Regions from separate parts of the Streptosporangium sandarakinum genome, predicted to be linked through region 2. Evidence: riboswitches for the same ligand, from Rfam matches in the RefSeq annotation. Region 2 holds a riboswitch; each other region holds the start of a gene.
The links. A riboswitch is a leader RNA that binds a small molecule or an ion and turns the genes downstream of it on or off. The one in region 2 is predicted to bind cyclic di-AMP.

Region 1 (2,194 bases), 930 kb from region 2:
CCCCGCCGGGCGCGGCCGTCCAGCGCCTCCGCCGCGCCCGCCCGGGGCCGTACGAGACGGGGCTTCAGCTCGCGGACGACCATGACCCTGCCGGGTGCGGAGGACGGCGTGCGGGCGGCCCGTGGCGGGTGGACGACCGCCGTGCCGCGCGGGGCGAGCGACGGCGCGGGCGCCTGGGCCGCCATGACGGAGGGCCGGTCGGCCACCGGGGACCAGCCGGAGGACCAGACGCCGAGCCCGGCGGCCACCAGGAAGGCGCCGATCAGCGCGGGGCGCAGCATCCGGTCGCGCCGGGGACGCGGACCCGTCCAGGAACGCGGCGGCTCCTCGCGCGGGGAGCGCGACCTGGCCGAGGTGGCGATGCCGGCGTCCACCAGCGACCCGTGCACGAAGGGGTCCCCGGGGTTCTGCGCCGGGCCGTCGTACCGGGCCGCGGGGCGGACCGGCGGACGGGCCGGGGACGCGGCGGGTCCGGACGAGGTGTCCGGGGGCCCGCCGTACGGCCTGCGACCGCGGGGACCCGCACCGGGTCCGCGCCCGCGGGCCGGATCGTGGTCATCCTGCATCTCGCCTCCCCGTCGCCGGAACCGATCCGCCCTCCAGCCTGCCGAACATCACCGCCCGTACGCGTCAGGTAACGGCGTGCTCTTACGGAGCTGTTACCAAGGGGACACCACGAATCCCCATAGACCGGACGTCATGGACGGGGTCGCCGTCGGCGGCGACCACCCGGGAGCCCGGCCGCCACGGCGGGCGGCCCGGTCTCCGGCCGGTCCGCGCGGTGAGGCGTCAAGTTTTTACCATGGGCCCGGATCCCCGGCGGCCACGGCGGTCCGGAGCCCGCGGAAACCCCGGCGCATCCCGCTCCACCCCAGGTCACTTGCCCTTTCCGTGGGGCGGCGCATACCTTTGGTCATCGCGGCCCGAGAGCCGCTTCATTGACCGGACCCGACGCCGTCCTGTGGCGATACCCGCCGACGGCGTACGGACGCCGAATCCGCGCCTTCTCAGCGGAACCGGGGACCCACCTTTCCGGGGTGAATCGGACGCCCTCCATCAGCGCGCCCGTAGGGCACTTCCAGGCCCGAACCCGTCAGCTAACCCGGTAGGCGACATGGAAGCAAGGAGTCGACACCCCATGCGCAACCCCCGGATCAGCAGGTTCGGAAACCGCCTCGGCCTGGCCCTCGCGGGCACGGTCCTGGCCGGTGCCGCCGTCGGCGGCGCCGTCCCCACCGCGGCCCTGGCCTCGTCCGCCGGGCACGCCACGGCCGCCCAGCACGTCTCCCAGCAGGAGGCGCATCCGCTCACGTACGGCCTGGACATCTCCAACTACGAACCCACGTACGACTGGAACGCCAGCTCCGCCCAGTTCGGCATCATCAAGGCCACCGAGGGCACGGGATTCCGCGACGGCTCCTTCGCCCGGCACTGGAGCGAGCTGGGCAAGAAGGGCATCGTGCGCGGGGCGTACCACTTCGGTCACCCGGGCAACGACCCGATCGCCGAGGCCGACCACTTCCTGTCCGTCGTGAACGCGCAGCCCGCCAAGCGCGGCGACCTGCTCGTCCTGGACCTGGAGGCCACCGACGGCCGCTCCGTCGAGGAGGTCAACGCCTGGGCCAAGACCTGGCTGTCGTACGTGAAGGACAAGACCGGCGTCACGCCGATGTTCTACAGCGGCCTGAACTTCGCCGAGACCTACGGCAGGGGGCTGGAGCAGTACCCGCTGTGGGTGGCCGCGTACAGCATGGACAAGGGCGCCATCACGCCGCCGGCCGACTGGAAGACGTGGACGATCCACCAGTACACGGAGTCGCCCATCGACCAGAACGTCTCCGCGCTGAGCCCGGACCAGCTCCGCGCCCTGGGCCGCCAGACGGCCTGACGGTCAGGCGTCCCAGGTGACCGGGAGGCTCCTCACCCCGAAGATGTCCGCGATCTCCGGGCGCAGGGAGACCTCCTCGGCCGGTACGGCCAGGCGCAGCGTCGGGAAGCGGCCGACCAGCGCGGGGAACGCCACCCGCATCTCGACGCGGGCCAGCTGCTGACCCAGGCACTGGTGGACGCCGTGTCCGAACGCCACGTGCCCGCCCTCCTCCCTGCGGAGGTCGAGCACGTGGGGGTCGGTGAAGCGCTCGGGGTCGCGGTTGGCGGTGTGGTTCGACAGGACGACCGTCGTACCGGCCTCGAT
Region 2 (2,194 bases):
GCCCGTCGTCGACGACCACGATCCGGCCGGGGAGGGCGGTGAGCCAGCGGGCCTGGACCCGGCCGGAGAAGGCGTCGCCGATCACCCAGGTCGCGCCCCGCCGGGGCTTGGGCGGTCCGGGCGCCGGGCGGGCCTGCTCCATGCCCGCGGGGAGGGCGAGGCGGGCCAGTTCCCGGCGGGTGGCGGCCAGCGGGCGCGACCCGGCGCGGGACATCACCCTGACGTGGGCGCCGAGCAGCCCGGCGTGGCATGCCTCGACCACGCAGAGCAGTTGCAGGGGGGACTCCGCCCAGGCGACGGCCGAAGGCTGTTCCCGCGCGTGGTCCCGCCCCTCCTCCACGCCGGGCGATGACCCGTTCACGATCGCCTCACCGTAACCGGGGCGCCTTACGCGGCCGGGAACCGCGGGTGAACATCGGAACACGCGGGGATGCGCGGGGACCGGCACGGGTCTCGGAGGGCCCGGCGCGGGGTCCGCGCACCGCTCATATGACGCCTGGGGAGGGCGCTGAACAGGTAAAACAAACCCTCTTTAAAAAGATCTACCTTGAGGAAGGTTACAGCCGGGAGAAATCGTCCGGCACGCCCGTGTCCCACCGGCTCCGCAATGCGGAAACCCCTGCGCAGCAAGGGTTTCCGGCTCTTGCGAAAGTCTCGGCCCCGAAGTCCCCGATCTTCGTACCGGGAAGTCGACGATCATCGAAAACCGGTGTTTTCCCAAGTCAGGGCAATGCAAGAGCTTGCAATCGGCGTGGAGCAGCACGTACGTTCTACTCGTTCGCGGTGAGTACCGAGGTCCACAGACCCGTATCTCACCGGCACATTGCCCGACCGCGCATCATCGCAATCGATCCATTGGTCGATGAGCGCGGCCGCCGAATCCGCGGCTCTCGCGGAACCGGGGAACCAATTTCTGGGGTGAATCAGCGCCTTCGCGCGCCGTAGGGCACTTCCCAGCCCGAACCCGTCAGCTAACCCGGTAGGCGGTATGGAAGCGAAGCAAGGAGTCGAACCCCCGCATGGCCAAGAACCGCCTCACCCCCAAGAAGCACAACCTGGCCCGCGTCCTCGTGGGTGCGTCCATCGTCCTCGCCGGCGGAGCCGCCACCACCGTTCCCGCCCTCGCCGACAGCCACGTCTCCGGCCCGCAGGCCGAATCCGTCAGCAAGAACACCAATGCCGAGGCCCAGGCCCAGAGCCTGCCCAAGGCCAGCGCCCAGCGGGTTCTCGACATCGCCGCCAAGCAGATCGGCATCTCGGAGAACGCCGCCGGTGGCGGCACCAAGTTCCAGGACTGGTACGTCTCCAGCGAGCGCGCCAAGGAGACCGTCGCCCGTGACGGCGGCAGGACCCAGGACTACGCCAACGCCCCCTGGTGCGCGATGTTCGTCTCCTGGGTCGGCGAGCAGGCCGGCGCCCGGCACACCGTGGGCTGGGACGCCTACACCGTCTCCTACGCCAAGTGGTTCGCCGACAACGGGCGCTGGGGCCAGACCCCGAAGCCCGGCGCCGTGGTCTTCTTCGACTGGGGCGGCAGCAACGACATCGACGCCATCGACCACGTCGGCCTCGTCAAGAAGGACAACGGCGACGGCACGATCACCACGATCGAGGGCAACACCGGCAACGGCAAGGTCGAGGAGCGCGTCCGGCCGGTCTCCCAGGTCGACGGTTACGGTTACCCGGACTACAACGACTGACGGGCGCCTCACGGCTTCTCAGCCCCCTCCCCCTTCCCTCACCCCCTCCCCGCCACCCCACTCCTCCAGGGGCGGCGGGGGCCACCAGACGGCGACCCGGTACGACCGGGTCGCCGTCTCGGCTTTTCCCGACGCTTTTACCGGCCCTTCACCCGGCCGGGGCGCACCGCCGTGAACACCCGTCCACGCGTCCTCCGGGGCGCCCGGTCATGGGCCCGCCGCGAGCACCCGTCCACGCGCCGCCGTAAATCGCTTTCCGCCGAGGTCGCCCGCGCCACGGGACCGGGCCGGACGGTCCCTGACGTGCCGGATGGTCCCGGGTCGGCGGGCGTTCGCCGCGCCGTGCCGAGTTGGGGTGGGAGCGCTCCCAAACACCTGATCACGTATTTTGTCACCTTAATGACCATTCACCGCCCTGGAAACCCCGCGATGTAACGGTTACGTTTCGGCATATTGACGCGCCGGTTGCCCATCGTCCAGTCTTCGTGGGAGCG
Region 3 (2,194 bases), 3.3 Mb from region 2:
GCTTGACGTGCTCCAGATCGAGGAACTCGGCGACGCCTTCGTCATAGGAGGCGAGCAATTCGGCGTAGACCTCGGGCGAGACGGGCGTGCCCTGGATCCGCCGGAAACCGTGGCGGGTGAAGAAGTCCACCTCGAAGGTGAGGCAGAAGACCCTCCGCAGGCCGAGCTCGCCGGCCGTGCGGATCAGCGCCGAGACGATCAGATGGCCGATGCCCCGGCCCCGGCACTCCGGATCGACGGCGACGGTGCGGATCTCGGCGAGGTCCTCCCACAGGACGTGCAGCGCCCCGCAGCCCACGACGGCCCCGTCCCGCTCGGCCACCCAGAACTCCTGGACGTCCTCGTACAGGGTGACCGTGGCCTTCTCCAGCAGCCGCGGCCCGGCGCCGCCGTAGGTGTCGACCAGCCGCCGGATCGCCCGCACGTCCGGCGTGCGGGCGCGGCGGACCGTGATGCCAGCGAACCCGGCGGACCCGGCCGTCGTCCCGGTTTCGCCCTCCCGGGCCCCCGGCGCCGGGGAGTGTCCTGCAACCTGCTCCATGACCGATCAGCGTACGTCCTCGGCGTACCCCCATTACGGTCCAGCCGTAACTTCGGTCACAACGGCACCGCCCGGCGCACGGCGTCACCGCCGTCCCGCCCGGCCGGAAACGCCGGTGACGGCGGCCATTCACCCTCGGCATGGACCGGGAACTGCGATGACATAGGCGGTATGCCGCTCGGAGCGGCATAGGTCCAGGTTGACAGGTACCTGGATCATGAAAGTATGTGATCTGCCCGTGACTTTCCGGTTGTGAAAGCTCTACCGAGTTTGTGGTTCTGGTTGAGCATGAACCTCCAATTGCACTAATGTCCGTGCTCGATGTCAGCGTCCCCCGAAAAGCTGACCCGCCGAATCCCCGGACCCGGGGAGCCGGGGACCCACCCTCCACGCGTCCCCAGGGGTGAATCCGAGCCGCCACCGGCGCGCTCGGTAGGGCTGCCTCCGGCCCGAACCCGACAGCTAACCCGGTAGGCGGCCACGAGAGGAGCCTGTTGGTGAAGCGCATGCCGAGCCGTGGCAGTAGGCGTCCGGCCGGACACGTCCCGATGCGGGAGCACGCCTCCCGCCGCCTTCCCGGCCGGGCGGCGTTCATCGGGTTGGCGCTCACCCTCCTCGCCGTCGGCGCCCCCTTGACGTCCGCCGGCGCGGACCCGAAGCCCGACCTCCAGCAGCTCGCCAAGCAGGTCGAGAAGCTCCACGTCGAGGTCGAGACGCTCAGCGAGCAGTACAACGGCGCGCGGGTGAAGCTCAAGCAGGCGCAGCGCGCCGCCGAGGTGGCCAAGAAGAACCTGTCCGCCAGCGAGGCGGAGCTGGAGTCCCGGCGCGCCAAGGCCACCCTCCTCGCGCAGAGCGCCTACATGTCGGGGGGCCTGGGCTCCACGCTCGCCTTCACCCAGTCGAGCGACCCCGACTCCTTCCTCGACCAGGCCACCACCAGCTACGCCCTCCAGCAGCGGCAGAGCGAGGAGGTCGCCCAGGTCGCCCGGGCGCTCAAGGTCGCCGAGCAGGCCCGGGCCGGCGCCACCGCCCGGTCCGCCGAGGTCAAGAAGCTCCTGGGGGAGCTCGGCGACAAGCGCTCCAAGATCGAGCGCCTGGTCGGCAAGTTGGAGGGCAGCCTCTACCGGGAGGTCCGCGACCGCGCCGAGAACATGCGCGGCCGGGCCACCAGGCTCAGCGTTCCGATCGTGGGCCAGGGCAAGGCCGCCGAGGCGGTGCGCTGGGCGCTCACCCAGCAGCTCAAGCCGTACGTCTGGGGCGCCGAGGGGCCCAACTCCTTCGACTGCTCGGGCCTGGTCATGTGGGCCTACCAGAAGGTCGGCATCAGCCTGCCCCACTACACCGGTGACCAGTGGACCGCCGGCACCCACGTCTCCCGGGACGACCTGCGCCCCGGCGACCTGGTCTTCTTCTACAGCGACCTGCACCACGTCGGGATCTACGTCGGCGCCGGCCTGATGATCCACGCCCCGCAGACCGGCGACGTGGTCCGCATCGCGCCCATGGGCAACCGGCCCTTCGCCGGGGGCGTGCGCGTCGCCGACTGAACCCGGCCGGACGTACGGATCGAACCCGGCCGGACGTACGGCCGAACCCGGCCGGGTCCACGGCTGAGCCAGCCGGGCGTAGGACGTCAGATCAGGCGGCGGCGGG
Region 4 (2,194 bases), 3.3 Mb from region 2:
GCACGTGGTCGTAGTGGTTGGCGGTGACGCCTCCGCGGTCGGACATGGCACGCCAGCCGGTGCCGCTGTTGATCCGCTGGCGCCAGATCACGTACTTGACCCCGAGCCGCGCCCTGTTCTTGAGGACCCAGGCGGCGATCTCGTCGCCGAGCGCGACGTGCTCCGCCGTGGGCGTCGAGCCGCCGGCGCTCATCATGAAGTCGCAGGCCCGGCCCAGCGGGTGTTCGCCGCCGTCGTTCTCCGAGCGGTAGCAGCCGACCTCGTGGGGGAGGGTGAACCGCTTCCCGACCGCCCCGCGCATGATCCGGGTGCGGTCGGTGATGTTGTCGGAGCCGGCGGGCAGCTGGGGCGCCCAGCTGCCGTCGGCGCGGCGACCCGAGCCCACGGGGACGAGCGCGTCGAGCTTCCGTTTGACGTCCGCGATGGCCTTCTCGGCGTCGCGGCGCCGGGCGGCCACGGCCTCGCCCTCCTCGGCGATCCGGCCGGTGAGCCGGGTGGCCTCCTCGGCCGCCCGCCTGCGCAGGTCCCGGCTCTGGGCGAAGGTCCGCAGGTGGGCACCCTGCTGGGCGGCGAGCTGCGCGGTGACCGCCGCGCCGTCCGGCTGGGGGGCGAACAGCAGGGCGGGCAGGCCGCCGCTGCCCTGGTATTGGAGCCGGGCGATGTCCGCGACCTGCTCCCTGGCCTCGGTGTAGGCGTGCTCCGCCTCGGTCAGGGCGGTCCTGGCCCGGCTCTCGGCCTGCCGGGCCCTGCGCAGTGACTCCCGCTTGGCCGCGTAGTCCTCGATGAGCCCGTCGACCTTCTTGGTGAGCTTGGCGAGGTCGGCGCGCAGCTCGGACTCGGACGGCTTGGGGTCGGCGCCGGCGGGTCCGCCGCCGAGGACGAACGCCAGGGCGGAGACCGCGGAGACGGTCATGGCCGCACGGCGACGGGACGTGGGGGACGGGGCCGCCACGGCTCTCCTCTCCTACCGCCTACCGGGTTAGCTGACGGGTTCGGGCGGGAGAGAGCCCTTCCACCGAAGTGGATTCACCCCGGGTGCGGTGGTTCCCCGGCTTCCGGGCGACGCACCCGGAATTAGGCATATCGGACATAAAGTCCAATGGGTGAGGATAGCAATGGTAAACGGATGGTCACGCGACCCCGTTCCGTGACCGGACGCCGATCACCCCTCGGCTCACCCTTCGGCTCACCCCTCGGCCAGGGACCGCAGGCGGCGGGCCGTGTCCTCCGGCAGGACGTCGTTCACGAAGGCGCCCATGGCCGACTCCGACCCGGCCAGATACTTCAGCTTGTCGGGCGCCCGGCGGATGCTGAACACCTCCAGGTGGGCGTACGACAGGTCCCGGCCGGTGTGCACCGGCGCCTGGTGCCAGGCCGCCACGTACGGCAGCGGCACGCCGAAGAGCCCGTCCAGGGCGCGAAGCACCCGGGTGTACAGGGGGCCGAACGCCGCCCGCTCGTCGGCCTCCAGCGAGCCCAGGTCGGGCACCCGGCGGTGGGGGTAGAGGTGGACCTCGACCGGCCAGCGCGCCGCGGCCGGCACGAACGCCGTCCAGTGCTCGTTGGCGGCGACCACGCGGACGCCCGCCTCCCGCTCGGCGGTGAGCACGTCGGCGAACAGGTCGCGGCCGGTCCGCCTCCGGTGCCGCTCGGCCGCCCGCAGGGACAGCCGGGTCCGGGGGGTCACGTAGGGGTAGGCGTAGATCTGGCCGTGCGGGTGAGCCAGGGTGATGCCGATCTCGGGGCCCCGGTTCTCGAAGCAGAAGACCTGCTCCACCCCGGGTAGCGCCGACAGCTCCGCCGTACGGTCGATCCACGCCTCCATGACCAGCTCGACCTGCTCGGGGGAGAGCCGGGAGAAGGAGGAGTCGTGGTCGGAGGTGAAGCACACCACCTCGCACCGCCCGGTCCCCGGGCGGACCTCGCTCAGCCCGCCGACGGGGGCGGTGCCGACCGGCTGGCCGGAGAAGGACGGGAAGCGGTTCTCGAAGACCACCACGTCGTAGTCGGGCGAGGGGATCTCGGTGAGCCTGCCGGGAGCCGAGGGGCACAGCGGGCACTCGTCGGCCGGCGGCAGGAACGTGCGGCTCTGGCGGTGCCCGGCCACCGCGATCCACTCCTCGGTGAGCGGGTCGTAGCGCAGCTCGGAGGCGGGGGGACGGGGCGGCAGGTCGCGCAGGTCGGCCGCGCTCCG

Region 1: it holds a riboswitch for cyclic di-AMP, as region 2 does, so the genes downstream of both, ACQP10_RS18320 (glycoside hydrolase family 25 protein) here and ACQP10_RS13990 (CHAP domain-containing protein) in region 2, are expected to answer to the same signal.
Region 3: it holds a riboswitch for cyclic di-AMP, as region 2 does, so the genes downstream of both, ACQP10_RS36670 (C40 family peptidase) here and ACQP10_RS13990 (CHAP domain-containing protein) in region 2, are expected to answer to the same signal.
Region 4: it holds a riboswitch for cyclic di-AMP, as region 2 does, so the genes downstream of both, ACQP10_RS29040 (coiled-coil domain-containing protein) here and ACQP10_RS13990 (CHAP domain-containing protein) in region 2, are expected to answer to the same signal.

The regions. Positions count from the first base shown of each region.
Region 1 covers NZ_CP192034.1:3,962,234-3,964,427, forward strand. The annotation lists cyclic di-AMP (ydaO/yuaA leader) riboswitch at 980-1,127, shown strand; gene ACQP10_RS18320 (glycoside hydrolase family 25 protein) at 1,139-1,888, shown strand; gene ACQP10_RS18325 (cytochrome P450) at 1,892-2,194, opposite strand, start outside.
Region 2 covers NZ_CP192034.1:3,035,768-3,037,961, reverse strand. The annotation lists gene ACQP10_RS13995 (hypothetical protein) at 1-361, opposite strand, end outside; cyclic di-AMP (ydaO/yuaA leader) riboswitch at 864-1,001, shown strand; gene ACQP10_RS13990 (CHAP domain-containing protein) at 1,020-1,700, shown strand.
Region 3 covers NZ_CP192034.1:7,992,928-7,995,121, forward strand. The annotation lists gene ACQP10_RS36665 (amino-acid N-acetyltransferase) at 1-541, opposite strand, end outside; cyclic di-AMP (ydaO/yuaA leader) riboswitch at 880-1,033, shown strand; gene ACQP10_RS36670 (C40 family peptidase) at 1,048-2,088, shown strand; gene ACQP10_RS36675 (LuxR C-terminal-related transcriptional regulator) at 2,175-2,194, opposite strand, start outside.
Region 4 covers NZ_CP192034.1:6,304,002-6,306,195, reverse strand. The annotation lists gene ACQP10_RS29040 (coiled-coil domain-containing protein) at 1-913, opposite strand, end outside; cyclic di-AMP (ydaO/yuaA leader) riboswitch at 955-1,091, opposite strand; gene galT (galactose-1-phosphate uridylyltransferase) at 1,187-2,194, opposite strand, start outside.